4 regions of the Streptomyces sp. NPDC051172 genome follow, and region 3 is predicted to be linked to each of the others. Evidence: riboswitches for the same ligand, from Rfam matches in the RefSeq annotation. Region 3 holds a riboswitch; each other region holds the start of a gene.

What was found. Region 3 has a riboswitch for cyclic di-AMP ahead of AB0N07_RS21920 (NlpC/P60 family protein). Riboswitches for the same ligand answer to the same signal wherever they lie in the genome.
Region 1: another riboswitch for cyclic di-AMP. It lies ahead of AB0N07_RS21780 (M23 family metallopeptidase); the one in region 3 lies ahead of AB0N07_RS21920 (NlpC/P60 family protein).
Region 2: another riboswitch for cyclic di-AMP. It lies ahead of AB0N07_RS41710 (M23 family metallopeptidase); the one in region 3 lies ahead of AB0N07_RS21920 (NlpC/P60 family protein).
Region 4: another riboswitch for cyclic di-AMP. It lies ahead of AB0N07_RS14430 (C40 family peptidase); the one in region 3 lies ahead of AB0N07_RS21920 (NlpC/P60 family protein).

The regions. Positions count from the first base shown of each region.
Region 1 is NZ_JBFBBE010000034.1:56,759-64,417, forward strand. It holds gene AB0N07_RS21765 (GNAT family N-acetyltransferase) at 1-698, opposite strand, end outside; gene AB0N07_RS21770 (HPr family phosphocarrier protein) at 907-1,188, shown strand; gene AB0N07_RS21775 (GntR family transcriptional regulator) at 1,328-2,020, opposite strand; gene AB0N07_RS21780 (M23 family metallopeptidase) at 2,208-2,972, opposite strand; cyclic di-AMP (ydaO/yuaA leader) riboswitch at 2,985-3,150, opposite strand; gene AB0N07_RS21785 (pitrilysin family protein) at 3,354-4,742, opposite strand; gene AB0N07_RS21790 (pitrilysin family protein) at 4,739-6,142, opposite strand; gene AB0N07_RS21795 (DNA topoisomerase IV subunit A) at 6,404-7,659, shown strand, end outside.
Region 2 is NZ_JBFBBE010000121.1:1,483-9,141, forward strand. It holds gene AB0N07_RS41675 (NADPH-dependent FMN reductase) at 1-273, shown strand, start outside; gene ribA (GTP cyclohydrolase II) at 339-971, opposite strand; gene AB0N07_RS41685 (MarR family transcriptional regulator) at 1,104-1,619, opposite strand; gene AB0N07_RS41690 (dihydrofolate reductase family protein) at 1,686-2,813, shown strand; gene AB0N07_RS41695 (alginate lyase family protein) at 3,099-4,220, shown strand; tRNA gene AB0N07_RS41700 (tRNA-Met) at 4,320-4,393, shown strand; gene AB0N07_RS41705 (PP2C family protein-serine/threonine phosphatase) at 4,501-5,583, shown strand; cyclic di-AMP (ydaO/yuaA leader) riboswitch at 5,748-5,905, shown strand; gene AB0N07_RS41710 (M23 family metallopeptidase) at 5,917-6,930, shown strand; gene AB0N07_RS41715 (aldo/keto reductase) at 7,039-7,659, shown strand, end outside.
Region 3 is NZ_JBFBBE010000035.1:910-8,568, reverse strand. It holds gene AB0N07_RS21935 (alpha/beta fold hydrolase) at 1-793, shown strand, start outside; gene AB0N07_RS21930 (M23 family metallopeptidase) at 1,078-2,538, shown strand; gene pcrA (DNA helicase PcrA) at 2,629-5,121, opposite strand; cyclic di-AMP (ydaO/yuaA leader) riboswitch at 5,514-5,685, shown strand; gene AB0N07_RS21920 (NlpC/P60 family protein) at 5,694-6,848, shown strand; partial or broken gene AB0N07_RS21915 (tellurite resistance/C4-dicarboxylate transporter family protein) at 6,945-7,659, shown strand, end outside.
Region 4 is NZ_JBFBBE010000019.1:76,898-84,556, forward strand. It holds gene AB0N07_RS14420 (VOC family protein) at 1-166, opposite strand, end outside; gene AB0N07_RS14425 (DinB family protein) at 309-995, shown strand; gene AB0N07_RS14430 (C40 family peptidase) at 1,154-2,509, opposite strand; cyclic di-AMP (ydaO/yuaA leader) riboswitch at 2,566-2,739, opposite strand; gene AB0N07_RS14435 (DUF5997 family protein) at 2,931-3,335, opposite strand; gene AB0N07_RS14440 (LysR family substrate-binding domain-containing protein) at 3,394-4,179, shown strand; gene AB0N07_RS14445 (hypothetical protein) at 4,356-5,114, shown strand; gene AB0N07_RS14450 (TerD family protein) at 5,142-5,675, opposite strand; gene AB0N07_RS14455 (permease) at 5,839-6,873, shown strand; gene AB0N07_RS14460 (TIGR03943 family protein) at 6,870-7,598, shown strand; gene AB0N07_RS14465 (alpha/beta hydrolase) at 7,658-7,659, opposite strand, start outside.

The DNA of each region.
Region 1 (7,659 bases), on a different contig from region 3:
TCGAGGATGCTGCGGCCCACGCCTCCGGCTGTGCGGCCGGCGCCGACGACGGCGACGGAGCCGGGCACGAGCAGCCGTCGTACGGACCGCGCCTCGGCGCGCTGCTCACGCGCGCGCTGGACGGCGAGGGAACGGTCGGTGGGTTCGAGGTCGAACTCCAGGCGTACGACGCCGTCCTCGAAGCTGCGCTTCTGGGTGTACCCGGCGTCCGTGAACACCTTGATCATCTTGTTGTTGGCGGGCAGCACCTCGGCGGCGAAGCGGCGGATGCCACGCTCCCGGGCGACCGCGCCGATGTGTTCGAGGAGGGCGGAGGCGACGCCGCGCCCCTGGTGGGCGTCCTGCACGAGGAAGGCGACCTCGGCCTCGTCGGCCGGGGCTGACGCGGGCAGGCCGTCGGTGCCGATGCGGTCATAGCGTACGGTGGCGATGAACTCGCCGCCGACCGTGGCCGCGAGTCCCACCCGGTCCACAAAGTCGTGGTGCGTGAAGCGGTGGACGTCCTTGGCGGACAGACGAGGGTAGGGCGCGAAGAAGCGGTAGTACTTCGACTCGTCCGAAACCTGCTCGTAGAAGCTGACCAGGCGCTCGGCGTCATCAACGGTGATGGGGCGGATGCGCGCGGTGCCGCCGTCGCGCAGCACCACGTCGGCCTCCCAGTGGGCGGGGTACTCGTGCCGGTCCGACGAGGTCTGCATGGGCCCCAGAGTACGGCTCGCGTCCGACAACGGCGCGAGGCAGTCTGTGGAGAACACGGCAGTCCGTTGAGAAGAGAACAAGGACGGAAGTCGGGCCGAGGCCGCGGTCCGACTGCCCACCCCGGACGGGACACAGGACTGCTCCGGAGACGTTTCACGTGTGGGAAACTGGTCTAGACAACCCTGAGACACTGAAGGGCAGCATCACATGGCTGAGCGCCGCGTCAACGTCGGCTGGGCCGAGGGCCTCCACGCCCGCCCCGCTTCCATCTTCGTCCGGGCCACCACGGCCGCAGGTATCCCGGTGACGATCGCCAAGGCCGACGGCAACCCCGTCAACGCGGCCTCCATGCTGGCCGTTCTCGGCCTGGGCGCCCAGGGCGGCGAGGAGATCGTCCTCGCCTCCGAGGCCGAGGGTGCGGACGTCGCCCTCGACCGACTGGCGAAGCTGGTGTCCGAGGGACTCGAGGAGCTTCCCGAGACCGTCTGATCACGGCACCACAGAAGGGCTCGTCCGAATTGCCGGGCGGGCCCTTTGCTTTTCCCGCACAGGGGCGGCGGAATTACCGGTCGCGGGCAGCAGAAATAATGCCCCGCGAATTGTTGCTTCTTTGTATACGGCGCCCGTGTTAATGCCGCAGGCCCGACATGTTTACGGCATGTTGCGAGTTCCTCACACCGTTCGCGCGGCCCTCTCCGCCGAAGCGCAGCCGGTGCGCCGCGGTCGAGCGCTCGGTGTGCAGCGTCGTGACCGCCCGCGCGCGCTCGCTGTCGCCGCGGGCCACGGCGTCGACGATCGCCCCGTGCTCCGCCCAGGACTGCCCGGGGTCGACCGGTGCCTCCACGGCGTACATCCAGGCGATCTTGTGGCGCAGCTGGGTCAGCATCGAGGTCAGCGCGGGGCTGCCGGAGGCCTGGGCCAGCGTCTCGTGGAACCAGCCTCCCAGGGAGCGCAGATCCTCGCTGTTGCCCCTCCTGGCCCGCTCCTGACCCAGCCTGACCAGGCCGCGCAGTACCTTGAGATGGGCGTCGGTGCGCCGCTGGGCGGCCCGGGAGGCGCCGAGCGGTTCCAGGAGCATGCGCATCTCCAGCAGGTCGGCGGCCTCCTGCTCGGTCGGTTCCGCGACGCACGCGCCCGCGTGCCGCCGGGTCACCACGAAGCCCTCGGCCTCCAGCGTGCGCAGCGCCTCGCGCACGGGGACGCGCGAGACGCCGTAGCGGCGCGCGAGGAGTTCCTCGGTGAGCCGGCTGCCACGCTCGTAGACACCGGCGACGATGTCGTCCCGGATCGCCGTGCACACCGAGTGCGCCGGAATACGCATGACCGACCTCCGACTTAATCCCCGTGAAACGTCGATGATTGACGTGTATCGGTGACTCTATTGCACGGAGCCGGAATTTCCGACGGCGGGCCGGAATCCATGGATATTTTTTGGACAGCGGGGCGGCAGAAACACCGAAAGCCCCGGCTCGGGAGCCGGGGCCGGAAGGAGATCTTGCGATGCGCCGTCAGACGTTCACGCCGTGCGAGCGCAGGTAGGCGACGGGGTCGATGTCCGAGCCGTACTCGGGGGTCGTACGGGCCTCGAAGTGCAGGTGCGGTCCGGTGGTGTTGCCGGTCGCGCCGGAGAGGCCTATCTGCTGGCCCGGGGTGACCGTCTGGCCCACGGAGATGCCGATGGACGACAGATGGCCGTACTGGGTGTACGTGCCGTCGTTCATCTTGATCACGATCTGGTTGCCGTAGGCGCCGCCCCAGCCGGTCTGGACGACGGTGCCGGCGCCGACCGCGTGCACGGGCGTGCCGCTCGCGGCGTGGAAGTCGATGCCGGTGTGGCTGCCGGAGGACCACAGCGAGCTGCTGGCCCGGTAGCCGGTGGAGACGTACGAGTTCGAGATCGGCGCCACGAACGTGTTGAGGCGCTTGCGCTCGGCCTCGCGGGCGGCGCGCTCCTTGGCCTCGCGCTCCTGCTTGGCCTGGGCAGCGGCCTTCTCGCGTGCCGCCTCCTGGGCCGCCTTCTTGAGCGCGGCCTCCTCGGCGGCCTGCTTCTGGGCGTCGGCCTGGGCCTCGATCCTGTTGGCGATCGTGTCGCCGATGGTGATGACGGGGGTGAGGCCGGTCTGCTCGACGGAGGTGTCGGCGGCGAGCGCGGGGGCCGCGAGGGTACCGATGACGCCGGTGGCGGCGAGGGCCGCGACCCCGGCGGCGCGGGTGGTGGTGCGGTGCGTCCGTGCGGGGCGACGACGCTTCCCGGTGGCGCGCGTGAACGCCATGTGGTGGCTGGTCCTTTCCTTCCCTCTCGCCTACCGGGTTAGCTGACGGGTTCGGAGCAGGAAGGTCTCCTACGGACCCCCTCGCTGCACGCGCGGGCGTCCGATTCACCCCAGGGGACTGCGATGGGTCCCCGGCTCCCCTGGCTCGCGCCGTACGGGGACTCGGCGATGGCTGTCCGGTGCCGCGGATGCGGCGCGGTGCCTGACGGACAGCCCGGAAGACGCTAAGCGGGGCCGCTTTCAATCCCCAAACGGATCACGCTGTTTGTAGCGCATCACACAGGGCAGACAGGCAACTCTCCTTCGATTCTCCGCCAATTCGGACATAAGAGGGCCCTGGTAACGCATCCGTCACCAGGGCCACCCCACGCGCGCGTGCCGCTACTCGGCCGACACCACCGTGACTTCACCGATACCGAGCGCCTCGACGGGCTCCTTGATCTGGGCCGCGTCACCGACGAGAACCGTCACCAGACGGTCCACCGGGAAGGCGCTCACGGCCGCCGCGGTGGCCTCCACGGTGCCGGTCGCGGCGAGCTGCTGGTACAGCGTCGCCTGGTAGTCGTCGGGCAGGTGCTGCTCGACCTGGTCGGCCAGCGTGCTCGCGACGGCCGCCGCGGTCTCGTACTTCAGCGGCGCCACACCGACGAGGTTCTGGACGGCGACATCGCGCTCGGCGTCGGTGAGGCCGCCCTCGGCGAGCGTGCGCAGCACCGTCCACAGATCCTGCAGCGCCGGGCCGGTGTTCGGGGTGTCGACGGAGCCGCTGATGGCGAGCATCGCGGCACCGGAGCCGTCCGGGGCGGACCTGAGGACCTGGCCGAACGCGCGCACACCGTAGGTGTAGCCCTTCTCCTCGCGCAGGACGCGGTCCAGGCGCGAGGTGAGGGTGCCGCCGAGGCAGTACGTGCCGAGCACCTGGGCGGGCCACACGCGGTCGTGCCGGTCGGCGCCGACGCGGCCGATGAGCAGCTGCGTCTGGACGGCGCCCGGACGGTCGACGATGATCACGCGCCCGGTGTCGTCGGCGGTCACCGGCGGCACGGGGCGGGGTTCGGCCCTGGAGCCGGTCCAGGCGCCCAGGGTGTCGCCGAGCAGCGCGTCCAGGTCGATGCCGGTGAGGTCGCCGACGACGACGGCGGTGGCCGTGGCGGGCCGGACATGGCGGTCGTAGAAGGCGCGTACGGCCGCCGCGTCGATCTTCTCGACCGTCTCCTCGGTGCCCTGGCGCGGGCGCGACATGCGCGAGGTCGCCGGGAACAGCTCCTTGGAGAGCTCCTTGGCGGCACGGCGCGAGGGGTTGGCCAGCTCGTGCGGGATCTCGTCCAGGCGGTTGCGGACCAGCCGCTCGACCTCGCTGTCTGCGAACGCGGGCGCCCTGAGGGCGTCGGCGAGCAGCCCGAGCGCCTTGGCGAGACGGGAGGCCGGGACCTCGAGGCTCAGACGTACGCCCGGGTGGTCGGCGTGCGCGTCCAGGGTCGCGCCGGCGCGCTCCAGTTCGGCGGCGAACTCCTCGGCGGAGTGCTTGTCGGTGCCCTCCGAGAAGGCTCGGGCCATGATCGTGGCGACGCCTTCGAAACCGGCCGGCTCGGCCTCCAGGGGTGCGTCCAGGAGCACCTCGACGGCGACGACCTGCTGGCCGGGGCGGTGGCAGCGCAGGACGGTCAGGCCGTTGTCGAGCGCGCCGCGCTCGGGGGACGGGAACGCCCACGGCTTGGCCTCGCCCGCCCGGGGCTGCGGGTGGAACTGCATCGTGGCGAGCTCGGTCACTTGGCCGCCTCCTCGTTCTGGTCGGTGGCTTCCACCGTGGCTTCGGACTCGGGGTCTTCGGGGAAGTCCTCGTCCTGGGCGTGCTCCGCGGACTCGGGCGAGAGCGGCTCGTAGACGAGCACCGCGCGGTTGTCGGGGCGCAGGCGGGCCTTGGCGACCTCCTGGACCTCCTTGGCCGTCACCTCCAGGACGCGCTGCACGGCGGTCAGCGCGAGCTGAGGGTCGCCGAACAGGACGGCGAACCGGCACAGTTCGTCGGCGCGGCCCGCGACCGTGCCGAGCCGGTCCAGCCACTCGCGCTCCAACTGGGCCTGGGCACGCTCCATTTCCTCGGCCATGGGGCCATCGGCGGCGAACCGGGCGAGCTCCTCGTCGATGGCGGCCTCGATGACCGGCACCTCGACGTCACCGGAGGTCTTCACGTCCAGCCAGCCCAGGGAGGGTGCTCCGGCCAGCCGCAGCAGGCCGAATCCGGCCGCGACGGCCGTACGGTCGCGGCGCACCAGCCGGTTGTAGAGGCGGGAGGACTCGCCGCCGCCGAGGACGGTGAGCGCCAGGTCGGCGGCGTCCGCCTCGCGCGTGCCGTCCTGCGGCAGCCGGTAGGCCGCCATCAGAGCGCGCGCCGGGACCTCCTCCTCGATGACCTCGCGCAGCTGCTCACCGATGATCTCCGGCAGCGAGCCGTCGCGGGGCTCCGGCTTCCCGTCGTGCGAGGCGATGGACCCGAAGTACTTCTCGATCCAGGCGAGCGTCTGCTCCGGGTCGATGTCACCGACGACCGAGAGGACGGCGTTGTTGGGCGCGTAGTACGTGCGGAAGAACGCGCGCGCGTCCTCCAGGGTCGCCGCGTCCAGGTCGGCCATCGAGCCGATCGGCGTGTGGTGGTAGGGGTGGCCCTCCGGGTAGGCGAGGGCGGTCAGCCTCTCGAAGGCCGTGCCGTACGGCACATTGTCGTAGCGCTGCCTGCGCTCGTTCTTGACGACGTCCCGCTGGTTCTCCATGGACTCGTCGTCGAGGGCGGCGAGCAGGGAGCCCATCCGGTCGGCCTCCAGCCAGAGGGCGAGCTCCAACTGGTGGGCGGGCATGGTCTCGAAGTAGTTGGTGCGCTCGAAGCTGGTGGTGCCGTTCAGCGAGCCGCCGGCGCCCTGCACCAGCTCGAAGTGCCCGTTGCCCTTGACCTGCCCGGAGCCCTGGAACATCAGGTGCTCGAAAAGGTGAGCCAGGCCGGTACGTCCCTTGACTTCGTGGCGCGAGCCGACGTCGTACCAGAGGCACACCGCCGCGACCGGGGTCAGGTGATCCTCTGAGAGCACCACGCGCAGGCCGTTGGCCAGACGGTGCTCGGTCGCTGTCAGGCCCCCGGTGCCTGCCTGGTCTGTGGCCGTGTGACCCATGGGCATGTACGTCCCTTCGCCTCGCGGATGCGGTGGTTCGAACCGCGGTTTTCCTGCCGGTCCTGCCACTGTATGCAAGCGTGCAGATCGTCGGCGAAGTTCCCGCACGACATACGCCCACAGCGGATCGCGTAGCCTTCCGCCACGCCGGGAACCTACTTCGACGCCAGGTCCTCGTCCGCGTTGTCAGTGCCGCGGTCCACAATGGTCGCGTCAGAACCCGTTCACGCTTCAGCGCGAGCAGCCAGAAAAGAGGAGCCGGCAGCGATGGCCCGCCGCAGCACGAAGACCCCGCCGCCCGACGACTCGTTCGAGGAGCGCATCCTCGACATCGACGTCGTCGACGAGATGCAGGGCTCCTTCCTCGAGTACGCGTACTCGGTCATCTACTCCCGAGCCCTGCCCGACGCCCGCGACGGTCTCAAGCCGGTCCACCGCCGCATCGTCTACCAGATGAACGAGATGGGACTGCGCCCCGACCGCGGCTATGTGAAGTGCGCGCGCGTGGTCGGCGAGGTCATGGGCAAGCTGCACCCGCACGGTGACGCGTCGATCTACGACGCCCTGGTGCGCATGGCCCAGCCCTTCTCCATGCGCGTGCCGCTCGTCGACGGCCACGGCAACTTCGGGTCCCTGGGCAACGACGACCCGCCGGCCGCCATGCGGTACACCGAGTGCCGCCAGGCCCAGGCGACGAGCCTGATGACGGAGTCGATCGACGAGGACACGGTCGACTTCGCGCCCAACTACGACGGCCAGGAGCAGGAGCCGGTCGCCCTGCCCGCGGCCTTCCCGAACCTGCTGGTGAACGGCTCGTCGGGCATCGCGGTCGGCATGGCGACGAACATGCCGCCGCACAACCTCGCCGAGGTCGTCGCGGCCGCCCGGCACCTGATCCGCTACCCCGCCGCGGACCTCGACACCCTGATGAAGCACGTTCCCGGCCCGGACCTGCCCACCGGCGGCCGCATCGTGGGCCTCGCCGGCATCCGGGACGCGTACGAGACGGGCCGCGGCACCTTCAAGATCCGTGCCACGGTCGAGATCGAGACCGTCACCGCCCGCCGCAAGGGCCTGGTCATCACCGAACTGCCCTTCACGGTCGGTCCCGAGAAGGTCATCGCCAAGATCAAGGACCTGGTCGGCTCCAAGAAGATCCAGGGCATCGCCGACGTCAAGGACCTCACCGACCGCGCGCACGGCCTGCGCCTGGTCATCGAGATCAAGAACGGCTTCGTGCCGGAGGCCGTCCTGGAGCAGCTGTACAAGCTGACGCCGATGGAGGAGTCCTTCGGCATCAACAACGTCGCACTGGTGGACGGCCAGCCGCTCACCCTGGGCCTCAAGGAGCTCCTGGAGGTCTACCTCGACCACCGCTTCGAGGTCGTGCGCCGCCGCAGCGAGTTCCGCCGCACCAAGCGCCGCGACCGGCTGCACCTGGTGGAGGGCCTGCTGACGGCTCTCGTCGACATCGACGAGGTCATCAGGCTGATCCGCTCCAGCGAGAACAGCGCGCAGGCGAA
Region 2 (7,659 bases), on a different contig from region 3:
CTGCTCGACTGGACGGTCGGCGGCACCGAGATCTGTGACAAGCCGGTGGCCTGGGTCAATGCGGCCGCACCGGGGCGCGGACAGGGCGCGGAGGCCACGCTGCGGACGGTGCTCGGCTACACCGGCGCCGACATCGTGGAGCCGGTCTGTGTGAGGATCCCGGTGCGGCGGGAGACGGTCGGTGCGGACGGCGTCGTCGACGATCCGCAGACGCACCGCCAACTCGCGGAGGTGCTGCGGCTGTTGGCGGCTCGGGCGGCCGGCCCCGCCTGAGGCGCGAGCGCGGGCCGGCGCAGAGGTGTAACCCGCTGGACCGCGCCGCACGGCGCGGGCCCCGGTCAGCCCGCGCTCAGCTCCGCAAGCGGCAGCGTGTGCTGGGTCTGGAGGACCTTCGCGCGTAGATAGCGGACGTTGTGGGCGGTGGTGAAGACGCCCGTGGGGACGCGGTCCTGGACGTCGATGCCCAGGTCGCGCAGCTGACCCGCCTTGTCGGGGTTGTTGGACAGCAGGTCCAGGCTGCCGATGCCCAGGGCAGCCAGCATCTGCGCGGCCGCCGTGTAGTCGCGGTCGTCCTCGGGCAGCCCCAGGGCCGCGTTCGCCTCGTATGTGTCGAGGCCCTGGTCCTGGAGGGCGTACGCGTCCAGCTTGTTGTAGAGGCCGATGCCGCGGCCCTCCTGGCGCAGGTAGAGCAGCACGCCGCCGCGGTCCGCGATCCGCTCGACCGCCTCCCGCAACTGCGGACCGCAGTCGCAGCGGGCCGAGCCGAACACGTCACCGGTCAGGCACTCGGAGTGCAGGCGGACCAGAGGCGTCGTACCGGGAGCCGGGTCACCAAGGACGACGGCGACGTGCTCCTGGCCGTCGGTCAGGCCGTGGAAGGTGACCAGTTCGGCGTCGACGCTGTAGCCGTCCTGGAAGCGCAGCGGCACCCGGACGCGGGAGCGCGGGGTGGCGGCGGGGAAGTCGGGCATGCGGGTCTCCGGGGTCGTCCATATCTGCTTCAGTTTTGAAGCAGGTGCATGGTCGGGAACCCTACCCCATGTTTTAAATTTGAAGCAACAGCTTTTCGGGATACGTCAGGTTTCCGGGCTCTCCGGGCTGCCTCAGGAACACGGACCGGAGGAGCGGCGGCGCCAGGGAACCTCCTCCGAGGTGGGGCGCTCCTCCTCCCGCTCCAGTGCCTGCACCACTCCCGAGAAGATCTCCTCCAGCTGCTCCACCTGCTGCGGGGTCAGCTGGTCGAAGAGCAGCGAACGCACGGTCTCCACATGCCCCGGCGCCGTCCGCTCCAGCACGGCCATCCCCTCGTCGGTCAGCATGGCGAAGCTGCTGCGCTTGTCCCACTGGCAGTCCTCGCGCCGGATCAGACCGTCCTTCTCCAGCCGGGTCACGGCATACGTCAGCCGGCTGCGGGTGATCTTCGCCCGCTCGGCGAGATCGGTCATGCGCAGCCTGCCGTCCGGTTCCTCGGAGAGGTTGGCGAGGATGGAGTAGTACAGATGCGGCATGCCGGCGTCCTGCTGGAGCTGCCGGTCGATGGCGTCCTCCAGGAGGTGCGTCGCCGCGATGTACGCGCGCCAGGCGCGCTGCTCCTTCTCGGTGAGCCAGCGAGTCGTCATGCCCCCAGTGTAAGTTTGTTTCAAAATTTAACCAAGCCTGTCCGCCGCCGAGAGTGAGCGCGTCCGATGCCGTACCCGTACGTCCTGCTGTCCGCCGCCGTCTCCCTCGACGGCTACCTCGACGACACCGGCCCCGAGCGCCTCCTGCTCTCCAGCCCGGCGGACTTCGACCGCGTGGACGAGGTCCGGGCCTCCGTCGACGCGATCCTCATCGGTGCGGGCACGATCCGCGCCGACAACCCGCGCCTGCTGGTCAACTCGCCAGAGCGCCGCGCCGCCCGCGTGGCGGCCGGACGGCCCGAGTACCCGCTCAAGGTCACCGTCAGCGGCTCCGGAGACCTGGACCCGGACGCCAATTTCTGGCACACGGGCGGCGAAAAGCTCGTCTACACGACCGACAAGGGCGCCGAGCGCGCCGGTGCCGCCGGCCTCACCGCCGACGTCGTACCGCTCGGCCCCGACCTCGACTGGCGCCGCCTCCTGGAGCATCTGCACGAGCAACGCGGCGTGCGGCGCCTGATGGTCGAGGGCGGCGGCACGATCCACACCCAGCTCCTCCAGCAGGGCCTCGCCGACGAGCTCCAGCTGGTCCTGGCCCCCCTCTTCGTGGGCGACCCGGACGCCCCCCGCCTCTTCGGCCCCGGCGCCTACCAGCCCGGACGTCTGCGCCTGACGGAAACCCGCCGGATCGAGGACGTGGTCCTCATGCGCTACGAGCCCACCGCCCCGGGCACCGGTCCGCTCCCCACCGCCGCCGACCGCCACTGGCTGGCCCTCGCCTGCGAGCTGGCGGCCGAGTGCCCGCCCTCGCGCACGGCCTTCAGCGTCGGCGCGGTGGTCGTCGCCGCCGACGGCACGGAACTCGCCCGCGGCCACTCCCGCGAGGGCGACGACCCGGTCGTCCACGCCGAGGAGGCGGCCCTCGCCAAACTGGACCCGGCCGACCCCAGGCTGACGTCGGCGACGGTCTACAGCAGCCTGGAACCCTGCGCCCACCGCGCCTCCCGCCCCAAGCCCTGCGCACGGCTGATCCTGGAGGCGGGTGTACGCCGGGTGGTCACGGCCTGGCGCGAGCCGGACACCTTCGTGACGGGGGCGGACGGCAGCGGGTTGCTGGCGGGGCGGGGGGTCGAGGTGGTCGTACTGGGGGAGTACGAGGAGCGGGCGAAGGCGCCGAACCGGCACTTGGCGTAGGTATTTCAGCCCGTCCGGCGTTTGAGGACGAGGCCGTTCAGGCCGAAGGGGGGTCTGGGGGCGCAGCCCCCAGCACCGCTCGCCACAACCACCCCGCACCCGGCCGATCGGCCCAACAGATCCTGCGCCCGACCTCTGCAAGGGCGACCCTGACCGTACCGGCCGGAGGCGATCGCGGAGGTAGTGCCAGTGAGGTCAGTTCCCAGACGTGCGGCGGCAGTTCTCCTCGTCCTCCTGCTGACGGCACTCGTCGCCTCCTGCGGCACCGACCCCGGTACCCGCACCATGGCGAGGGCGCTGCCCCCGGGCGCACCGTTCACCCACCCCGGTGTCCTCGTCAGCCAGGCCCAGCTGGACGTCGTACGCAAGAACGTCATCGCGGGCAAGCAGCCCTGGCTGCAGGCGTTCCTCGACATGCGGGACAGCAAGTACGGGTCGTACAAGTACACGGCCCAGCCGGTCGCGGTCGTCAACTGCCCCTGGGGCGGCAAGGGCGCGAAGGGCTGTCTGGAGGAGCGGCAGGACGCCATCGCCGCCTACACCCAGGCGCTCCTCTACAGCGTCACCGGTCAGCACGAGCACGCCGTGAAGGCCCGGGAGATCATGGACGCCTGGTCGGCGCAGCTGAAGCGGCACACGGCGCAGGACGCCCGGCTGCAGTCCTCCTGGGCCGGGTCGACCTGGGCGCGGGCCGCGGAGATCATCCGGTACGCACCGGGCGCCGGCTGGCCCGCCGACCGAGTACGGCGGTTCACGGCCATGCTGCGCACCGCCTACCTCCCCGAGGTCACCAGGGACCTTCCCGACTACAACGGCAACTGGGACCTCGCGATGACCGACGCCGCCATCGGGATCGCCGTCTTCACCGACGACCACAAGACCTTCGACACCGCCGTAAAACGCTTCCGCGGCCTGGTGCCCGACTACTTCTATCTGCGCAAGGACGGCAAGATCCCGCTCACCCCGGCCGGCTCCGACGCCAACACCGTGCAGAAGCTGGAGACGTACTGGTTCAAGGAGACGAAGTTCGAGGACGGCATCGCGCAGGAGACCTGCCGCAACTTCAAGCACGTCGGCTACTCCCTCGCCGCCACCGCGCACATCGCCGAGACCGCCTGGCACCAGGGCGTCGACCTGTACGGCGACGTCAAGGACCGGCTGAAGGCGGCCCTCGACTTCCACGCCCGCTACGAGATGGGGGCCAAGCCCCCGCGGTGGCTGTGCGGCGGCAGGGTCGTCGGCAACATGGGCCCCGACCTGGAGGTCGCCCTCAACCACCTGGAGAACCGGCTCGGCACCCCCGTCCCGGCCGCCCACAAGCTGGTCGAGCAGAGCCGCCCGGCGGGCACCGACGACCTCTTCGTCTCCTGGGAGACGCTCACCCACGCGGACAACCCCGCCGCCTGACGGCCATCCTGCGAACCCCCGAGAACGCAGGCGAACGGGGGCGGACACAAACCCTGGCGCAGACAGCCCCGCGGATGGCGTATGCTGGTTACACAACGACGCGGGGTGGAGCAGCTCGGTAGCTCGCTGGGCTCATAACCCAGAGGTCGCAGGTTCAAATCCTGTCCCCGCTACTCAAGGCTCAGGGCCGGAGTCCAGTGACTGGACTCCGGCCCTGAGTGTTTCCCCCGGTCGGGTCATCCGGCTCGCCCCGCACCGCCGTACCGGGAAACCTGGAGAGGTGGAGCAGGAGGGGCCGATCTCATACGCGCGCACCTTCGTGCGGCTGCTCCCGGCGCTGTTGATCGTCGGCGGGACCTTCTACGACTACCTCACCCCGTCGCGGTTCACGGCGGGCCCTCTCTTCACCGCCGCACCCCTGGTCGCCGCCCCGCTCTACTCGCGCCGCGGCACGGTCCTCACCGGCATCGCGACCGTCCTCGTCGTCACCGCGATCCACGCCCAGATGGGCATCCTCCTCCAGGTCGAGGCGATCACCGAGCTGGCCACCGTCGCGACGGTCTCCGTCCTGGCCGTCCTCATCAACCTCCTCGTCGGCCGCGGTCGCGAGGAGCTCGCCTCGCAGCGCGAGATCGCCGAGGCCACCCAGCGCGCCGTGCTGCCCGAACCCGCCGAGCGGGTCGGAGGGTTCGCAGTCGCGGCACGGTACGAGGCCGCGCAGGCGGACGCATCCATCGGCGGCGACCTGTACGCCGTGCAGGACAGCCCGTACGGCGTACGGCTGGTCGTGGGCGACGTACGGGGAAAGGGGATGGGCGCGGTGGCCGCCGTGGCCGTCGTCATCGGGGCGTTCCGGGAGGCCGCCGAACAGGAGGCCACCCTGGAGGCGGTCGCACAGCGGCTGGACCGGGCGCTGGCCCGCGAGGCGGCGCGGCGCGGGGGCATCGAGTTGTTCGAGGGGTTCGCCACCGCCGTGCTCGCCGAACTCCCGCACGGCGAGGGCGTCGTCCGCATCCTCACCCGAGGCCACCCGCCTCCGCTGCTGCTGTGCCCCGACGGCACCGTGCACACCCTGCACGCCCGCGAGCCCGCCCTGCCGCTCGGCATGGGCGACTTCGGGAGCCGGCCCGACCGCGCGGAGGAGATCGCGTTCCGCGGCGGGGCCACGCTGCTGCTGTACACCGACGGGCTGTCCGAGGCACGGGACGAGCACGGGCGGTTCTTCGAACCCGCGGACCGGCTCGCCGGCCGGGTCTTCCACGAGCCCGCCGCGCTGCTCGCCACCCTCGCACGGGAGGTGCGCAGATACGCCGGTGAGGCCATGGCGGACGACATGGCACTGCTCGCCGTAAGACGGCCCTGAGATTCCTGAGGCGCGGTCAACTCGCCCGTTTTTCGCCGTTCATGCGCCGTACGTTCAGGTCAGAAAGGTTAATGATCAAGCGGAACACCTTGGAAACGACACCCCGGGTCTATTAACGTTCGATAACGCAGCGCGGTCGTCCCAGCCGTCACAAGAGGCGGCTCCGTGCGCACGCGCCGAATCCCGCAAGGGAACCGGGGAACCACCACCCTGGGGTGAATCGCGCCGACACCGCCGTGGCAGCACGGCAGGTATACGCGCGTAGGAGACCTTCCTGCTCCGAACCCGTCAGCTAACCCGGTAGGCGAGAAGGAAGGAAAGGAGCACGCCCACGTGGCGTCCAACCCGCCTGCCCCGCCAGCCCCGTTCGTGCCGAGCACCGAACCCTTCGGCTTCGCCGGCCGACGCACCGACGAGGGTCCGTGGGAGGAGTGGAATCCCACCGAGGACTCCCTCGCCCCGGTCCGCGGCCGGCACCGCGTCGCCAAGCAGCGCGGCGGGGGACTCGCCCGCAGCTCCACGGTCCTCGGTGTCGGTGTCATAGCCGCCGTCGGCGCGGGCGGTATGGCCAGCGCCAACACCGGCAAGCCGCCGGTGTCGATCTCCATGCCCGATCTCGCCTCCGTGGCCCATGTGTTCGGTGGCTCCGAGGCCCCCAAGGGCTCCGCGACCGCGCTCAGCGACGTCGCCACCACCTCCGAGGGCACCGCGCGGGGCGCCGGTGAGGCGCTGCGCGACCGGATCATGGCGCAGGCCGAGTCGCAGCAGGTCCAGATCGACGGCAAGAGCCAGGCGGCCACCGAGGCGGCCCTCGCGAAGCAGATCGACGACGCCGCCGCCAAGGCCGAGAAGGAGGCCGCGACCAAGGCCGCCGCGGCGAAGGAGAAGGCGGAGGCGGCGGCCAAGAAGGCCGCCGAGGCCGTGAAGCTCGCCGAGCTGGCCAAGCAGTTCCAGCTGCCGGTCGTGTCGTACACGATCACCGGCACCTTCGGTCAGGCCGGTTCCATGTGGTCCTCCGGCTACCACACGGGCCTCGACTTCGCCGCCCCCACGGGCACGCTCATCAAGGCCATCCACTCCGGCACCATCACGCAGGCCGGCTGGGCGGGCGCGTACGGCTACCGCACGATCCTCACCCTCGACGACGGTACGGAGCTCTGGTTCTGCCACCAGTCGTCGATCAGCGTCAGCGTCGGCCAGAAGGTCGGCACGGGTGACGTCATCGGCCGCATCGGCGCCACCGGCAACGTGACCGGCCCGCACCTGCACCTGGAGGTCCACCCCGACGGCCAGGCCACGGGCATCGACCCGCTGCCGTGGCTGCGCAGCAAGGGCCTCAACCCCTGACATCCGTGCGTTCTCCGTCCGCCCCCGGAGTGCCGTAGTCCGCTTGTTTACGGGATCTTTGCGCCCGCCGCGGAAGACCGGCCACCGGGGCGGGCGTTGACGTAAGGCATGACTTCTCCTTCTCTGCGCAAGCTCGGCTCCTCCGGCCTGGAGGTCTTCCCGCTCTCCCTGGGCGGCAACGTCTTCGGCTGGACCGCCGACGAGGCCACCTCCTTCGCCGTGCTCGACGCCTATGCGGCCGCCGGCGGCAACTTCGTCGACACCGCCGACTCCTACTCGGCCTGGGTCGACGGCAACCACGGCGGCGAGTCAGAGACGATCATCGGCAAGTGGGTCAGGGCGCGCGGCAACCGCGACGACGTGGTCATCGCGACCAAGGTCAGCCAGCACCCCGACTTCCAGGGCCTGTCCGCCGCCAACATCAAGGCCGCCGCAGAGGCCTCCCTGCGCCGCCTCGACACCGACTACATCGACCTCTACTACACCCACTTCGACAAGCCCGAGGTGCCGGTCGAGGAGATCATCGGCGCGCTCGACGAGCTGGTGAAGGCGGGCAAGGTCCGGCACATCGCCGCGTCCAACATCTCCGCCGACCGGCTCCGCGCGTCCCTGGAGTTCTCCGACCGCGAGGGCCTGGCCAAGTACGTGGCCCTGCAGCCCCACTACAACCTGGTCTCCCGCGGCACGTACGAGGGCGAGCTGCAGGACCTGGCCGCGCACTACGGCCTG
Region 3 (7,659 bases):
CTCCCTGGCCCTGCTGAAGGCGACCGCCCTGGAACTCGCGATCCTCGCAGGACACCTCCTCCTCTATCCCTCCGGCGTCACACAGGAACGCCGAGGGTCGTCGATCCCGCTCCCGTCGGCGGACGGCGCCGCTCAGCTGCCGTCCGAGGCCAAACCCCCGGTCGTCCTCCTGCACGGCTTCATCGACAACCGCTCGGTCTTCGTGCTGCTGCGCCGCAGCCTCGTCCAGCACGGCAGGCAGCAGATCGAGTCGCTCAACTACTCGCCGCTGACCTGCGACATCCGCACCGCGGCCGAACTTCTGAGCCGGCACATAGAAGAAATCTGCGAGCGCACGGGCAGCAGGCAGGTCGACATCGTCGGACACAGCCTCGGCGGACTGATAGCGCGGTACTACGTGCAGCGCCTGGGCGGTGACATCCGCGTCCGCACGCTGGTGACGCTCGGCACCCCGCACTCCGGCACCCGGGTGGTGCCGCTGGCGAACGCGCACCCGATCGTCCGCCAGATGCGCCCCGGCTCGGAGCTGCTCGAGGAGCTGACCCGGCCCGCGCCGGGCTGCCGTACGCACTTCGTGAGTTTCTGGAGCGACCTCGATCACCTGATGGACCCCCTGGAGACCGCCTGTATCGACCACCCCGACCTGATGGTGCAGAACGTGAGGGTGAGCGGGATCGGACATCTCGCCCTGCCCGTGCACCCGGCCGTCGCGACCGGGATACGGCAGGCTCTCGACACCGAGCGGACAGGAGCAGAAGCCGCCGCGCACGCCGACGGCCTGACAGTTGCCTGACCACGTCCTTTTACAGCCGCGTCCGGTACGACCACATCCCGCACAGCCTGCCTACGGCCCTGGGACGGCGCCCGGACAGCGCCCGCACGGCTATGCGACAGCCATTTGGCCTCGAACATCCTTCGAACACAGGCCAAAGCCGTGCCCGTCGTCCCCCGAAACACGGCCGAATGCCCGTTTCCTGCGCGCACGAAACCTGTTGAAGATTGTCGAGCCCGCGTACCGCCGGGTACAGTCACCGCACTGCTCTGGCAGCCCCTGTTGTCGAGGCGAAAGAGAAGTTGGTGAACGACCGTCACCCGTCGGGGACCATGACCCCGGCTCCGGCTTCCGACGCCGCCTCGGCGCACTACGCGTCGTACGGCACGCAGGAAGCCCAGTACGGCGACTTCACCACGTACGGCGACTACGACTCCAACGGTTTTGCGACCGGCAGCCACGCCACCGCGACTTTCGCCGCAGACCCCCTGTTCGGCAGCCTCCCGGGCGAGAGCACGGGTTCGTACGACTCCGGACACTGGGCCACCGGCGGCCAGCAGACCCTGAACTACGACGCGTACGCGGCACAGCACCATGCCGCCTACGACACGGGCGTGTACGACACGACCGCCTGGACCGCCGGCTACCAGCCGCTTGCCGCCATCCCGCCGCAGGCCACCGGGCACGACGTCTCAGGTCAGTGGGATGCGAACGCCTGGCTGCAGCCCGACCATTCGGGCGGCCACGCCGACCAGACCCAGCAGTGGGAATGGGGCACCCAGGCCTTCGACACCGGCGCATACGACGCCACGCAGTGGAACTCGGAGGGCCCCGAGGCCGGTGACACCGCCGCGCCCGCCGGACCCGTCGACGACTACGAGCAGCAGGCCGAGCAGGGTCCGTACGACGAATCCGCTCCGGACGGCGGCCAGTCGAACGCCACCGGGGAGCTGCCCTCGGCGGCCCCGCTCCTCGACGAGCAGGAAGAGGCCACGTCGGCACCGGCGGCGCGCGCGGGCTCCCGCAGCGGGGCCCGTTCCCGCCGTCGCGCGCCCGCCAAGCGGTCCGCGCTGCTGACCATCGCCGTGCCCTCGGCGTGTGTGATGGGCGTGGCCGGTATCGCCGCCGCCTCCGTGGGCACGTTCACCGGCGACCAGGGCACCTCGACGACCGCGTCGGACGCACATGCGGTGAAACCATCCACCGCCAACAACAAGCTGGACACCCAGCTCCGGAGCCTCTCCGCCGGCGCCGACGACTTCGCCGACCGGGCGAGCCGTACCCAGGAGCGCATCGACCTCAAGACGCAGCAGGAGGCCGAGAAGAAGAAGGCGGCAGCGGAGGCGGCCCGCAAGGAGCGGCTGCGCCCGAAGTACGTCCTTCCGGTGACGCAGAAGGGGCTCAGCGCCTACTTCGGCCAGGCCGGCATCAACTGGATGTCCGTGCACACCGGCATCGACTTCCCGGTCTCGTACGGCACTACGGTGATGGCAGCGACCGACGGCACCGTCCGCACGCAATGGAACAGTGCGTACGGAAACATGATGATAGTGACCGCGAAGGACGGCACGGAGACGTGGTACTGCCACCTCTCCAGCTATCGCGTCGCCTCCGGTACGACGGTCAAGGCCGGCGACCCGATCGCGTACTCCGGGAACTCCGGCAACTCGACCGGCCCGCACCTGCACTTCGAGGTCCGCCCGGGCGGGGGCTCGGCGATCGACCCGCTGCCGTGGCTGCGGAGTCACGGGCTGGACCCGACGTAGGAGAGCTGGGGGCTGCGCCCCAGACCCCTCATCCGGCCTGAACGGCCTCGTCCTCAAACTCCCCCACTACGGGCTGTAGGTCACCGGCAGTTACAGCTTCTCGACCGGTGCGTACCGCAGCAGCAGGCGCTTCGGCTTGGTGTCGCCGAAGTCGATCGTCGCCTCGGCGTTGCCGCCCGTGCCCTTCACGGCCACGACCGTGCCGAGCCCGAACTGGTCGTGTGTGACGCGGTCGCCCACGGCCAGCGAGACCACCGGCTTCTCGGAGGCGCGGCTCGTGGCGAAGCCGGACGCGCCCGACGCCGACGAGCGCGATCGGGAGGACGACAAGGAGGCGGCCAGGCCCGACGCCGGGCCGGAGGAGACCGGGGCGGCGGCGCCCGTCCGCTTCCAGTCGACGTGCTGTGCCGGGATCTCCTCCAGGAACCGGGAGGGCGGGTTGTACGACGGCTGCCCCCACGCGCTGCGCAGCGACGACCGGGTCAGATACAGCCGCTCACGCGCGCGCGTGATGCCGACGTACGCGAGCCGCCGCTCCTCCTCCAGTTCCTTGGTCTGGCCGAGGGCGCGCATGTGCGGGAAGACGCCGTCCTCCATGCCCGTCAGGAAGACCACCGGGAACTCGAGGCCCTTGGCGGTGTGCAGGGTCATCAGGGTGATGACTCCGGAGCCGTCCTCCTCCTCGTCGGGGATCTGGTCGGAGTCGGCGACCAGCGCGACGCGTTCCAGGAAGTCGGCGAGAGAGCCCGGCTCCTCGCCTTCACCGGACTCCTGCTCGAACTCCAGGGCCACGGCGGCGAGTTCCTGGAGGTTCTCGATGCGGGTCTCGTCCTGCGGGTCGGTGGAGGCCTGCAACTCGGCGAGGTAGCCGGTACGTTCGAGGATCGCCTCCAGTACGGTCGCCGGGCCCGCGCCGGACTCGACGATCGTCCGGAGGTCCTCCATCAGTGTGTTGAACCGCTTGACGGCGTTGGCCGAACGTGCGGCCATGCCGTACGCCTCGTCGACGCGGCGCAGCGCCTGCGGGAAGCTGATCTTCTCCCGCTGGGCGAGGGCGTCGATCATCGCCTCCGCGCGGTCGCCGATACCGCGCTTGGGGACGTTGAGGATGCGGCGCAGCGGCACCGAGTCCTCGGGGTTGGCCAGCACCCGCAGGTAGGCCAGGACGTCCCGGACCTCCTTGCGCTCGTAGAAGCGGACACCGCCGACGACCTTGTAGGGCAGGCCGACGCGGATGAAGACCTCTTCGAAGACACGGGACTGGGCGTTGGTGCGGTAGAAGACGGCGACGTCTCCGGCCTTCGCCTCGCCGGCGTCCGTGAGACGGTCTATCTCGTCGGCGACGAACTGCGCCTCGTCGTGCTCCGTGTCGGCCACGTAGCCGGTGATGCGGGCGCCCGCGCCCGCGTTGGTCCACAGGTTCTTGGGGCGGCGGGACTCGTTGCGCTCGATGACGGCGTTGGCCGCGGAGAGGATCGTCTGGGTGGAGCGGTAGTTCTGCTCCAGCAGGATCGTCGTCGCGTCCGGGTAGTCCTCCTCGAACTGGAGGATGTTGCGGATCGTCGCACCGCGGAAGGCGTAGATCGACTGGTCGGCGTCGCCCACGACGCACAGTTCGGCGGGCTGGAGGTCGTACTCGTTCGGCGGTACGTCAGCTTCGTCGGCGCGCGTGCCGGTGCCGACGAGTTCCCGTACGAGCGCGTACTGGGCGTGGTTGGTGTCCTGGTACTCGTCGACCAGGACGTGCCGGAAGCGGCGGCGGTAGTGCTCGGCGACGTCCGGGAAGGCGCGCAGCAGGTTGACCGTCGTCATGATCAGGTCGTCGAAGTCGAGGGCGTTCGCCTCGCGCAGCCGCGACTGGTACATGGCGTAGGCCTGGGCGAGGGTCTTCTCGAAACCGTCGGCGGCCTGGGCGGCGAAGTCCTCCTCGTCGATCAGCTCGTTCTTCAGGTTCGAGATCTTGGCGCTGAAGGACTTCGGCGGGTAGCGCTTGGGGTCGAGGTCCAGGTCGCGGCAGACGAGGGCCATCAGGCGCTTGCTGTCGGCTGCGTCGTAGATCGAGAAGGAGGAGGTGAAGCCGAGCTTCTTCGACTCCCTCCGCAGGATGCGCACGCACGCGCTGTGGAAGGTCATCACCCACATCGCGTTCGCCCGCGGGCCGACGAGCTGCTCGACGCGCTCCTTCATCTCGCCCGCGGCCTTGTTGGTGAAGGTGATCGCGAGGACCTGGCCGGGATGCACGTTCCGCTCGCCCAGGAGGTACGCGATGCGGTGGGTGAGCACGCGGGTCTTGCCGGAGCCGGCGCCGGCCACGATGAGCAGGGGGCCGCCGGAGTGGACGACGGCCGCGCGCTGGTTCTCGTTCAGCCCGTCCAGGAGTGCGGCCGGGTCGATCGCCGGGCGGGGGGCGCCGTTGCGGTAGTAGTCCTCCCGGTCCGGGGGCACGTCGAACTTCCCGCCGAACAGATCGTCCGGAACCGGCTCCGGTCCGTGATCGTCCTCGGGCGGCGGCGGAGGTTCCTCCTCGTGCCCGCGGGGGGCCTGGAGGTTCGCCAGGAAGCTGTCGTCAAAGAGGCTGCTCATCGCTCTCCGAGTCTAGGGTGCCCCACTGACAGCCCGCCGCCGCCCTGAGAACATCGCCGGAATCCGCGGGCTCCCCTGGGCCTCCACGGGCGCAGAATCCCTGGTGCTTCCAGACCTGAACGCCAGACGTCCTCTGCTCTCCAGAACCGTGCCATCACGGACCGTAATCGAACAAGTCGAGGCGTGGACCGAAGCGAGTGGACGCTGCCGCTCCGACAGAAATACCACCAGGACGGCACATATCATCCCGAATTGACGAGCGCATGCGACCTGCTGACCGAAGGTCACGAAAATGTATCGGGCATATCGAACATCAACCTTCACAGGGGCCACACGAGTTGGCTACCGTTCCGGCAGGCCGCACGACCCCCACCGGCGAACGTCGCCGGGCCGCGCGGCCTCCGCCGAGTCCGGTGCGCCGCCGCGCATCCGGAGCCGGGGACCCACACCGACCTTGGGGTGAATCGGTCCTCCTCCCTTTCGGGGCACGGACCGTAGGGCAACCCTTCCGAACCACCCGCCCGAACCCGACAGCTAACTCGGTAGGCGGAGCATGGAAGGAGTCGCCTCCCTTGGCGTCGCACCGCAAGTCGCGCCCCGCGGGTTCGCGCGTAGCAGGTATACGCACCCCCGCCCTCGCCACGGCCGCCCTCACCTCGGTGGCCCTGCTGTCCCAGTCCGCGAACGCCGCCCCCGCCGCGGACGGCAAGCCCAGCCTCGAAGAGGTCGAGAAGAAGGTCGACGACCTCTACCGCCAGGCGGAGTCGGCCACCGAGAAGTACAACGCGGCCAAAGAGAAGACCACGAAGCAGCGCAAGAACGTCGACACCCTCCTCGACGACGTCGCCAAGCGCATGCAGAAGCTCAACGAAGAGCGTGACCGGCTCGGTTCCTTCGCCGCGGCCCAGTACCGGACCGGAGCCGCCGCACCCGACACGGCGACCTTCCTGCTCGCGGACTCCCCGCAGGACTACTTCGACCAGACGCAGCTGATGGGACGGCTGACCTCTCGCCAGAAGAGCGCGGTCGACGAGTACTTCACCGAGCAGTCCGCGACGATGAAGAAGCGTCAGGAGGCATCCAAGAGCCTTGAGTCGCTCACCGCGACACAGAGCGACCTGCAGACCGCCAAGTCCACGGTGCAGAAGAAGCTCTCCGACGCGCGCGAGCTGCTGTCGAAGCTGACCGCCGACGAGAAGGCGCGGCTCGCGGCGATCCAGAAGCAGCAGGAGGAGGCGGCGGCCCGCAAGGCCGCTGAGCTGGCGAAACAGCAGGCGGCGGCGGAGAAGGCCAAGGAAGAGGCCGCGGCCCGGGACGGCGGCTCCGCCTCGGGCTCGGGATCCACCTCCACCAGCGACTCCTCCTACGCCACCAAGGCCGAGAAGGCGCTCGCCTTCGCCCGGGCACAGATCGGCAAACCGTACGTCTGGGGCGCCACCGGCCCCGGCTCCTACGACTGCTCCGGCCTCACCCAGGCCGCCTGGAAGGCCGCCGGCGTCTCCCTCCCGCGCACCACCTACGACCAGGTCAACGCCGGCACGACGGTCTCGCTGACCGACGCTCAGCCCGGCGACCTGATCTTCTTCTACGACGACATCAGCCACGTCGGCGTCTACATCGGCAACGGCATGATGATCCACGCCCCGAAGCCCGGCGCGTACGTCCGCGAGGAGTCGATCTACTACGGCGGCGAATCGATCATCCACAGCGTGGTGCGGCCTGCCTGAGGCAGGAGAGCAGGGCACGCGCGCGTGGGGACAGTTTGTGATGCACGCGCGCGTGGCCCGGCCTCAACCCGCGCCGCACTCCTTGGCATCGGCCCCATGTCCGGCCCGACCTTCCGCCACGCCTGGTGGGCGCAGCGTTCGCCGGCGGCCGGGGCCGCCGTGCCGGCGACCGGCAGTGTGTCGCTCGGACTGCATCCGACGGGGTACGAGGTGCTGTCGCGGATCGTCCTGGGCCTGGCCTGTGTCGCCTGGGCGGTGCTTGCGGCGGGCTTCGGTGCCCGGCTGGTGCGGGAACCGGTGAGGTGGCGGGCGGAGGCGGGGCGCCGGGGGCGCTGACCGCCGTCGCGGCGACCACCGTCCTCGGAACCCGGTTCTGCGCCCTCGGACGGCAGACCCCAGCCGAGGCCCTGCTCGCGCCGGCTGCCGTGCTGTGGCCGCTGCTGCTGGTGCAGGTCGCACGGCACTGGCGGCGTCACATGCCGGGCGCGGTGCTCGGCGCCACACTCGCCGGGGTCCAGGCGACGGCACGGCTCGCGCGCGCGGCGCCGGCGCTGTTCTGACTCGGGCTCGTCCTCTACGCCTGCGTGCTGGCCCTCTTCGATCTGCGACAGGTGACGCAAGGGCTGGGCGACCAGTGGGTGGCGGGCGGTGCGCTCGCCATCTCGGCGCTCGCCGGAGCGAGGCTCGTCGCGGCGGACAGCGCGCGCCTGTACCTGTGGGACGACGACGACCGCGGTGTCCTGCGCGCCGTCACCGTGTCGCTGCTCGTGCTGGACCTGGCCTGGTACGCCGTACTGCTCGTCGCCGAGGC
Region 4 (7,659 bases), on a different contig from region 3:
TCACGGCACCGTCGCCGAACCCGAGCTGCGCGCGGTGGTCCTCGCCGATCCGTACCCGTTCCACGAACCCGAAGGCCGCACCGAGCCAGGCGACCGCCGCGCGTACATCGGGGTAGATCAGGACGGGGATGACGGTCGAGGAGGGGATGGAGCGGTTCGGCTTCATGGCCGACTCCCTGTCATCGGGAACCTGTTGCCGGAATACCCGGCCTCGGAAAAGGAGAGGCGGGGTGTGCGCCGGTTGTGCCAGGCTAGCCGGTCGGTTCATGCCTGCGCCGTGCGCCCACGAGTCCGCCATGGGAGTGTCGGTGACCGTGTCTCGTCTGGCTCCGTTGCTGGAGCAGTTCGACTTCGCCTGTGGGCGTCTGGCCGCCCGGCTGACCGGGCCGGTGATGGACAGCGGCGACGGTTCGGACACCGAGGTCGGGCCCATGACCGACGAGGAGTACCTCTGGGAGCCGGTGGCGGACTGCTGGTCGGTGCGGCGAAGGGCGGACGGGCCCGGACCGCGCGCCACCCTGCTGGCCGGTGCCGCGGACGGAGACTGGGGACGTGACGCGGCGTCCTACCCGCATCCGTGGCCACCGCCCTTCACCACCATCGCGTGGCGGCTGAGCCACCTCAGCGAGATGCTGACCCTCCGCGCCGATCACACGGCAGGCACCCACCGCCTCACCCGGGACGACTACCTCGTCAGCGGGGACGTGGCAGCGGCCGTCGCCGCCTTCGACGCCGGAGTCACGGCCTGGCGGGAGGCGCTGCTGAACAGCGGCGACGCGGCACTCGACAAGGTCGGCCACTGTACGTATCCGCACGGCAGCGACGCGGAAGAGCCCTTCGTCGACATCGTGTGGTGGGTCAACCAGGAAGTCCTGCACCACGGGGCCGAGATCGCCCTGCTGCGCGACCTGTACCGCGCGCCGGCCCTGACCGCGCCGCCACGGGTCACGGCGTGGGAATCAGCCCCACCTGCTGGGCCCGCAGGACCGTGCTGATGCGGTCACGGGTACCGGCGCTCCCGGAACCGGAGCCACAGGCGGCCGTTGCGAATGCGGTCATGCGTCACAGGATGTTGTGGAGTGCCTGTGGCTGAAAAGGAGGAGGTCACCGACTTCCGTCGGCGGCCTCCTCCTGGTTCAGTGAGCCGTTGGTGTCACATGGGGCGTACTGCGATACGGACCGCGGCTTCGCCTGCGTAGTGGACCGAGTCCTCGCGGATGACCGCGCCCGGACCCGGTGCGTGAATCATCAGGCCGTTGCCGGTGTAGATGCCGACGTGGCTGAAGTTGTCGTTGAAGAAGATCAGGTCTCCGGGGCGGCTCTCGGCCAGGGGAATCACGGTGCCGGCGCCCGCCTGCTCGTACGGGGTCCGTGGCAGGGTGACCCCCGCGGCCCGCCAGGCGGCCTGGGTGAGCCCGGCGTTGTCGTACGACTCCGGCCCGACCGCACCCCACAGACACGGCCTGCCGATCTGTGCACGGGCGAAGTCGATCGCCCTGTCGGCCTTGGTGGCGGTGGGCGTAACGGTTGCGGGCACACCCGTGTCGAGGACGGACGGCTGCATGGTCCAACCCCCGGCCTGAGGTATGCCGGTGTCGAGCACGGACGGCTGGGTGCGCCATTCCTCCACGGCGGGTACGCCCGTGTCCAGCACGGAAGGCTGCATGCGCCACTGCTCGACCGCGGGTACGCCGGTGTCGAGGACGGACGGCTGCATCAGCTGTGCCCCGGCCGGGGGCAGGCCAGTGTCGAGGACCGTCGGCTCCTGCAGCCGCCACGCTTCCTCGGCCGCCGGGCGGGTCTGTTGCGCCTGGTCCTGCCGGGGGAGCTGGGCCGGCACGGCCCCGACAGCCGGGCGCGGTGCGGATGTCTGCCGGGCGGTGTACCGGTACAGCAGCTCGCTGGCCGCCGCGATCTTGCGCTGATTCTGCTCCTTGGACCTGCGCAGGGAGGTCTGCCTGGACTCGGGGGCCGCAGCGGGCAGCGCGGAGGCGGCCTCCTGTCGGGGCAGCGGGATGGCGGGGAGCGCAGCCGTGGGGCCGGCGGTCAGCTCGGCCACCGTACGGCGGGACTCCGCGGAGGTCAGCTCGGCCACGGGCCGGGCGGTCGCCTCCAGCTCAAGGGCGGTGCTGCGGCTGTCCGCCGGGCGCGCGGTCCGGGGCTCGGCCCGGCGGTCCGGCATACGGTCGGCCGGCAGCAGCGCAGGCACCGTCGGACCCAGCGAGGCGCGGGCTCCGTCGAACCACCGCCGGGACACCGAGTCGAGTGCCGGATCCGAGCGGCCGCGCTCGCGGGGCGGGGCGGCGGGCGGCCGCGCTCCCAGCAGCTGGGCCCGGGTGAAGTTGTAGTTGCCGGTGTCGGACTCGGCCTGGTCGTAGAGGCTGCTCACCCGCTGCCGGACGGCCTCGCGGCTGGGCCCCTCGTCGCCCGTCGTCGGTGCGGCGTCGGCGGTCTGCGAGAACAGGGCCACCGAGGTGAGGGCGGCGGTCGCGAGAGCGGAATTGCGCATGCCGGGAAGGCCCGAGCCTGCGGTGCGCGATGGTCGATCCGGCGCCATGGGAGCCGTACTCCTTCCGTACTCCGCCTACCGAGTTAGCTGTCGGGTTCGGGCGGTCGGTTCCGGAAGGCATGCCCTACGGCCCCTGCCTGGCGGGCAGTTGGGCCGATTCACCCCGTCGTTCGGTTGGGTCCCCGGTTCCGGCTGCCACAGGGGCGTACCGGATTCGGCGGAGGCCGCGCGTCCCGGCGGGGTTCGCCGGAGGAACTCGTGCGGCCTGACGACACGCTAGCCAACTTGTGCGGCTCGTGTGAAGGTTGAAGGCCGGAATGTCCGATACGCTTCTGTGACCTTCGTCGTGACGTGCCGTCAGATCCGTGCGTTGTGCACACAGTGGATCCGGACGGCAACCGTCCGTTGCGAACGGGCCGCGTCAGGCCCGCGGGCCCTCGCTGCGAGCCTCACGCTCGGCGTCGCGCTTCTTGATGCGCGCCGCCTCCTTGCGGACCTCCGCCTGGGTGGCGCGCTCCTTCTGCAGCCACTCGGGCTGTTCCTGCTTCAGGGCCTCGATCTGCTCGGTGGTGAGCGCCTCGGTGATCCCGCCCCGGGCGAGACCCGCGATGGAGACGCCCAGCTTCGCCGCGACCACCGGACGGGGGTGCGGACCGTTTGCCCGCAGCTCGCGCAGCCACTCGGGCGGCTCGGCCTGGAGCTGGTCGAGCTCGGCTCGTGAGACGACGCCCTCCCGGAACTCGGCGGGGGTGGCCTCGAGGTACACACCCAGCTTCTTCGCCGCGGTCGCGGGCTTCATCGTCTGGGTGCTCTGGTGCGACTTCATGCCGTCCAGGGTATCGAGCATGTGCGAGTCCTCCGACCACGGCCGGTAGCCTGGCCTGGTGACAGGCTCGGAAGAACCCCAGGCGTTCCGGCTTGCGTACGTCCCGGGAGTGACGCCCGCCAAGTGGGTGCGGATCTGGAACGAGCGCCTGCCCGACATCCCGCTGAACCTCCTCGCCGTACCGGCCGCCGAGGCATCCGACGTGCTGCGCGCGGGCGGGGCCGACGCGGGACTCGTACGGCTGCCGGTCGACCGTACGTTCTTCAGCGCGATCCCGCTCTACACCGAGACGACGGTCGTCGTCGTCCCCAAGGACCATGTGATCACGGCGGCGGACGAGGTGACCGTCGAGGACCTCGCGGACGAGGTGCTCTTCCACCCCCTCGACGACGTCTTCGACTGGGACCGGCCGCCGGGCGAGCCCGCCTTCGAGCGCCCCGCCACCACCGAGGACGCCGTGGAACTCGTCGCGGCGGGCGTCGGCCTCCTGGTCGTCCCCCAGTCGCTGGCCCGTCTGTACCACCGCAAGGACCTCACGTACCGGCCGCTGGTGGACGGCCCCGCGTCGAGCATCGCCCTGGCGTGGCCCGAGGAGGCGACCACGGACCTGGTCGAGGACTTCATCGGAATCGTCCGCGGTCGCACGGCCAACAGCTCCCGCGGCCGCAAGGCGGCGACACCGGAAACGAAGGGCAAGGCGGGCGACACGACCGGCGCCCGGCGCAAGCCCGCGGCGGCAAAGGTGACCGGAAAAACGGCTGGGAAGTCGGCGGGGAGCAACCCGAGGGCCGGATCCGACGTCTCCAAGGGCGCCAAGCGAAGGAAGCCCCGCCGCCGGGCATAGCCTCCCTCGGGGCGGCCTCGCCCCGTTCCGACCATCCGGTGGGGCGATGGACGGGAGGCGGGGGAGTTTTGCTGCGCAAGGGGGTGCGGTGCGCGGGCGGTGCCGCGGATCGGCTGCGTGCCCACGGACTGTGGGGTGATCCGGCCGACCGTGAGTACCGGCGGCCGCGCGGCGCGCTGTGGCGGGTGGCGGCGTTGGTGGTACGCACGCTGCGGGTCGAGTGGCACGGCATCGTCGTCGATCCGGTGCGGCAACTCAGACGCCGTGGGCTGCCCGCACTGTTCCTGGCGTTCCTGGCCGCCTTCGGTGTCATCTTCTTCCATGCGCTGGCGCAGCGGCCGACGGGTGCGGTGGTGGTGCGGCTGCTCGGCGGTGTCAAGGGCGACCTGCCGTTGTGGCTGGCCCTGCTGCGGACGCCGGTGTCACTGTACGTCCCGGCCCTGGATCTCCCCGTGTGGGCGGGGATCACGAGCCTGTTCCTCGCGTTCGCCCTCGCAGAGCTGATCCTCGGCCGGGCCAGAACGCTCGTCATCTCGTACGCGACCACCCTCGCCGGCACCCTCATGGTGCGCCTGATGATCGCGCTCGGTCCGGGCTGGGGCGGGCTGGGGCTGCCGCGCGCGGTCGGGCAGGTGCTGGACACCGGCCCGTCCGCCGCCGTCGTGGGCCTCTTCACCTATGTCGCGATCGTCCAGCGTGCTCCGATCGTGTTCGCCCTCACCGGCGGGTCGATGGTGTGGGAGTCGATCGCCGTACCCAATCTGGCCGGTCGCGAGCATCTGATAGCGGTCGGCACTGCGATCGTCCTGGCCCTGTTCCACGAACGCGGCCGCAAACGGGCGTCCGCCCGGCCCCTCCTTCCGGTACGCCGGTCGGAGTCGCCGGGGGCGGGGGCCGAGCGCCCGCGTCCGGACGATCACGTCGCGGTCGGGTGAGCGCGGCCGGCGCACGTCGGACGCAGGTCAGGGCTGTGGCGTACCGCCCATCTCCGCCGCGAAGACCGTCGGGTCGCTGTCGAAACCGCGGACCATCGGGTGGAACTCCCAGGCGCCGGAGGCATCCCGGGTGAACTCGGCGACGGTCGCCGCGGTGGCGTCGGCGACCTGCCCGAAGTCGTCCTCGAGCAGTTCCGTGTACCCGTCGACGACCAGCACGCCCGTGTTCGAAATGTCGCCGAAGAACTTGGGGCCGGTGCTCTGATGGATCGCCACACCCACGACCACCCGCGCGAAGGAGGGTGCCAGGCGATGGAGCTCCAGGACCATCACCTCGACAAAGCCCAGGCCCAGGCCGGTCTCGCTGTGCCGGCTCATGTTGATGGTGCCGTCCGGCGAGCGGCTCTCGGTGTGCACGACGTACACCGGCCGTCCGTACGGGGCGTCCGCCGAGTAGGTCGTCGCCATGATGTCCAGATGGTGGGGCGGCCGGCTCCAGGGGCTGGGGTCCCACTTGAGCCGCACCTCGATCTTTCCCGTTATCTTGCCGCCGCCGCTCACCCGGAAGCTGCCCCTCTCGAATCAGGCCACCGCGGGACAGTCCCCCCGCAAGGTCAAGTATGTTCCCGGTCCCGTTCATTCATCCGCGCGCGGCGGCGTGTGCGCACCGTGAGGGGAGTGATCCTGGCTTATCTTCGCCACGAATCCGACATCCGGAGTAAATATGAATAGAACGGATGAACTGGTTGGTGTGGCGGAAGAAGTGGCGCTCGTCGCGCCGGCCGGCCATCAGGGGCGCCGCGTCACCGGACGGCCCCTGCCCCTCGTCGTCCTCACCGCCGTCGGCTCGGTGGCGGTCCTCTCGCTCACCGGCGTCGGATGGCTGAACCAGCCCGCCGTCGCGGCCTGGCGCACGGTCTGTCTGGCCATCACCGTCCAGGCGCTGCCCTTCCTCCTGCTGGGCACGGTCCTGTCGGGGGCGATCAACGCGTTCGTACCGGCCGATCTGTTCACCCGGATCCTGCCCCGCAGGCCCGCACTCGCCGTCCCCGTGGCCGGCCTGGCGGGGGTCGTCCTGCCGGGCTGCGAGTGCGCCTCGGTGCCGGTCGCGAACAGCCTGATCCGCCGCGGTGTCACCCCGTCCGCGGCCTTCGCCTTCCTCCTCTCCGCCCCCGCGATCAATCCGATCGTGCTCACCGCCACGGCCGTCGCCTTCCCGGGAAACCCGGCCATGGTCGCCGCCCGGCTGCTGGCCTCCCTGGTCACCGCGGCCGCGATGGGCTGGCTGTGGCTCTGGCTGGGCCGCGAGGAATGGCTGCGGCCGTCCGTCCGCCACACCGGCCACCGGTCGGGACACAGTCGCGCGCGGGAGTTCCGGCTCGGCTTCCAGCACGACTTCCTGCACGCCGGTGGCTTCCTGGTGCTGGGCGCCATGGCCGCGGCCACCTTCAACGTGGCCGTGCCGCGCTCGGTCCTCGACACCTTCTCCGGCTCGCCCTGGCTGTCGGTGCTCTTCCTGGCGGCGCTCGCCGTCCTGCTCGCCGTCTGCTCGGAGGCCGACGCGTTCGTCGCCGCCTCACTCACCGGCTTCTCGCCCACCGCCCGGCTGGTGTTCATGGTGGTGGGCCCGATGGTCGATCTGAAGCTGATCGCCCTTCAGGCGGGCACGTTCGGCCGGTCCTTCGCCCTGCGCTTCTCGACCGCGACCACGGTGGTGGCCGTGGCCGCGGGGGTCCTGATCGGAGGAGCACTGCTGTGAAGCGCCACGCCCAAGTTCTCCTACTCGTCCTGACCGGCCTGGGTCTGCTGCACGCCTCCCTGTTCAGCGACCTCTGTCTGCGCTACGTCAAGGAAGGCCTGCGCCCCCTGCTGATCGCCTCCGGCGTGCTGCTCCTGCTGCTGGGCCTGACAGCAGCAGCGCTGGACCGCGCGACCCCCGAAGCCGACGCGCACGAACACGGCCACGACCACTCCACCGCACCCCGCATCGCCTGGCTGCTGTTCCTGCCCGCGTTCAGCCTGCTCCTCTACGCCCCGCCCCCCCTCGGCGCGTACACCGCCTCCCACGCGAGCAACAAGGCCGTGCCGAAGGCGCAGCGGTTCGATCCGCTGCCCGCGACCGTCCCGCTGCCGATGACCCTCACCGACTTCACCGCCCGGGTCCAGCAGGACCGGGAGCAGGCCGTCAGAGGCCGCAGCATCCAGATGACCGGATTCGTCACCCCCGCGGGGCGGGGCGGCGGCTGGTATCTGACCCGGATCATCTTCACCTGCTGCGCGGCGGACTCCCAGTCGGTGAAGGTCCGCATGTACGGGACCGCCGCACTGCCGGCCAACACCTGGGTGGCGGTCACCGGAACCTGGCACCCCAAGGGCACCCTCGGTACGAAGTCCGCGACGGCGGCCCTCGACGTCCACCGCATCGAGCGCATCTCCCCGCCGGTCAACGCCTACACGGACGACCTTCCGCTCACGCCGTCGTGACGAGGACGGCAACCTCGGCAGGCACCCGGACAGGCGGCTCAGGAAGATCGGCGGGTGGGTC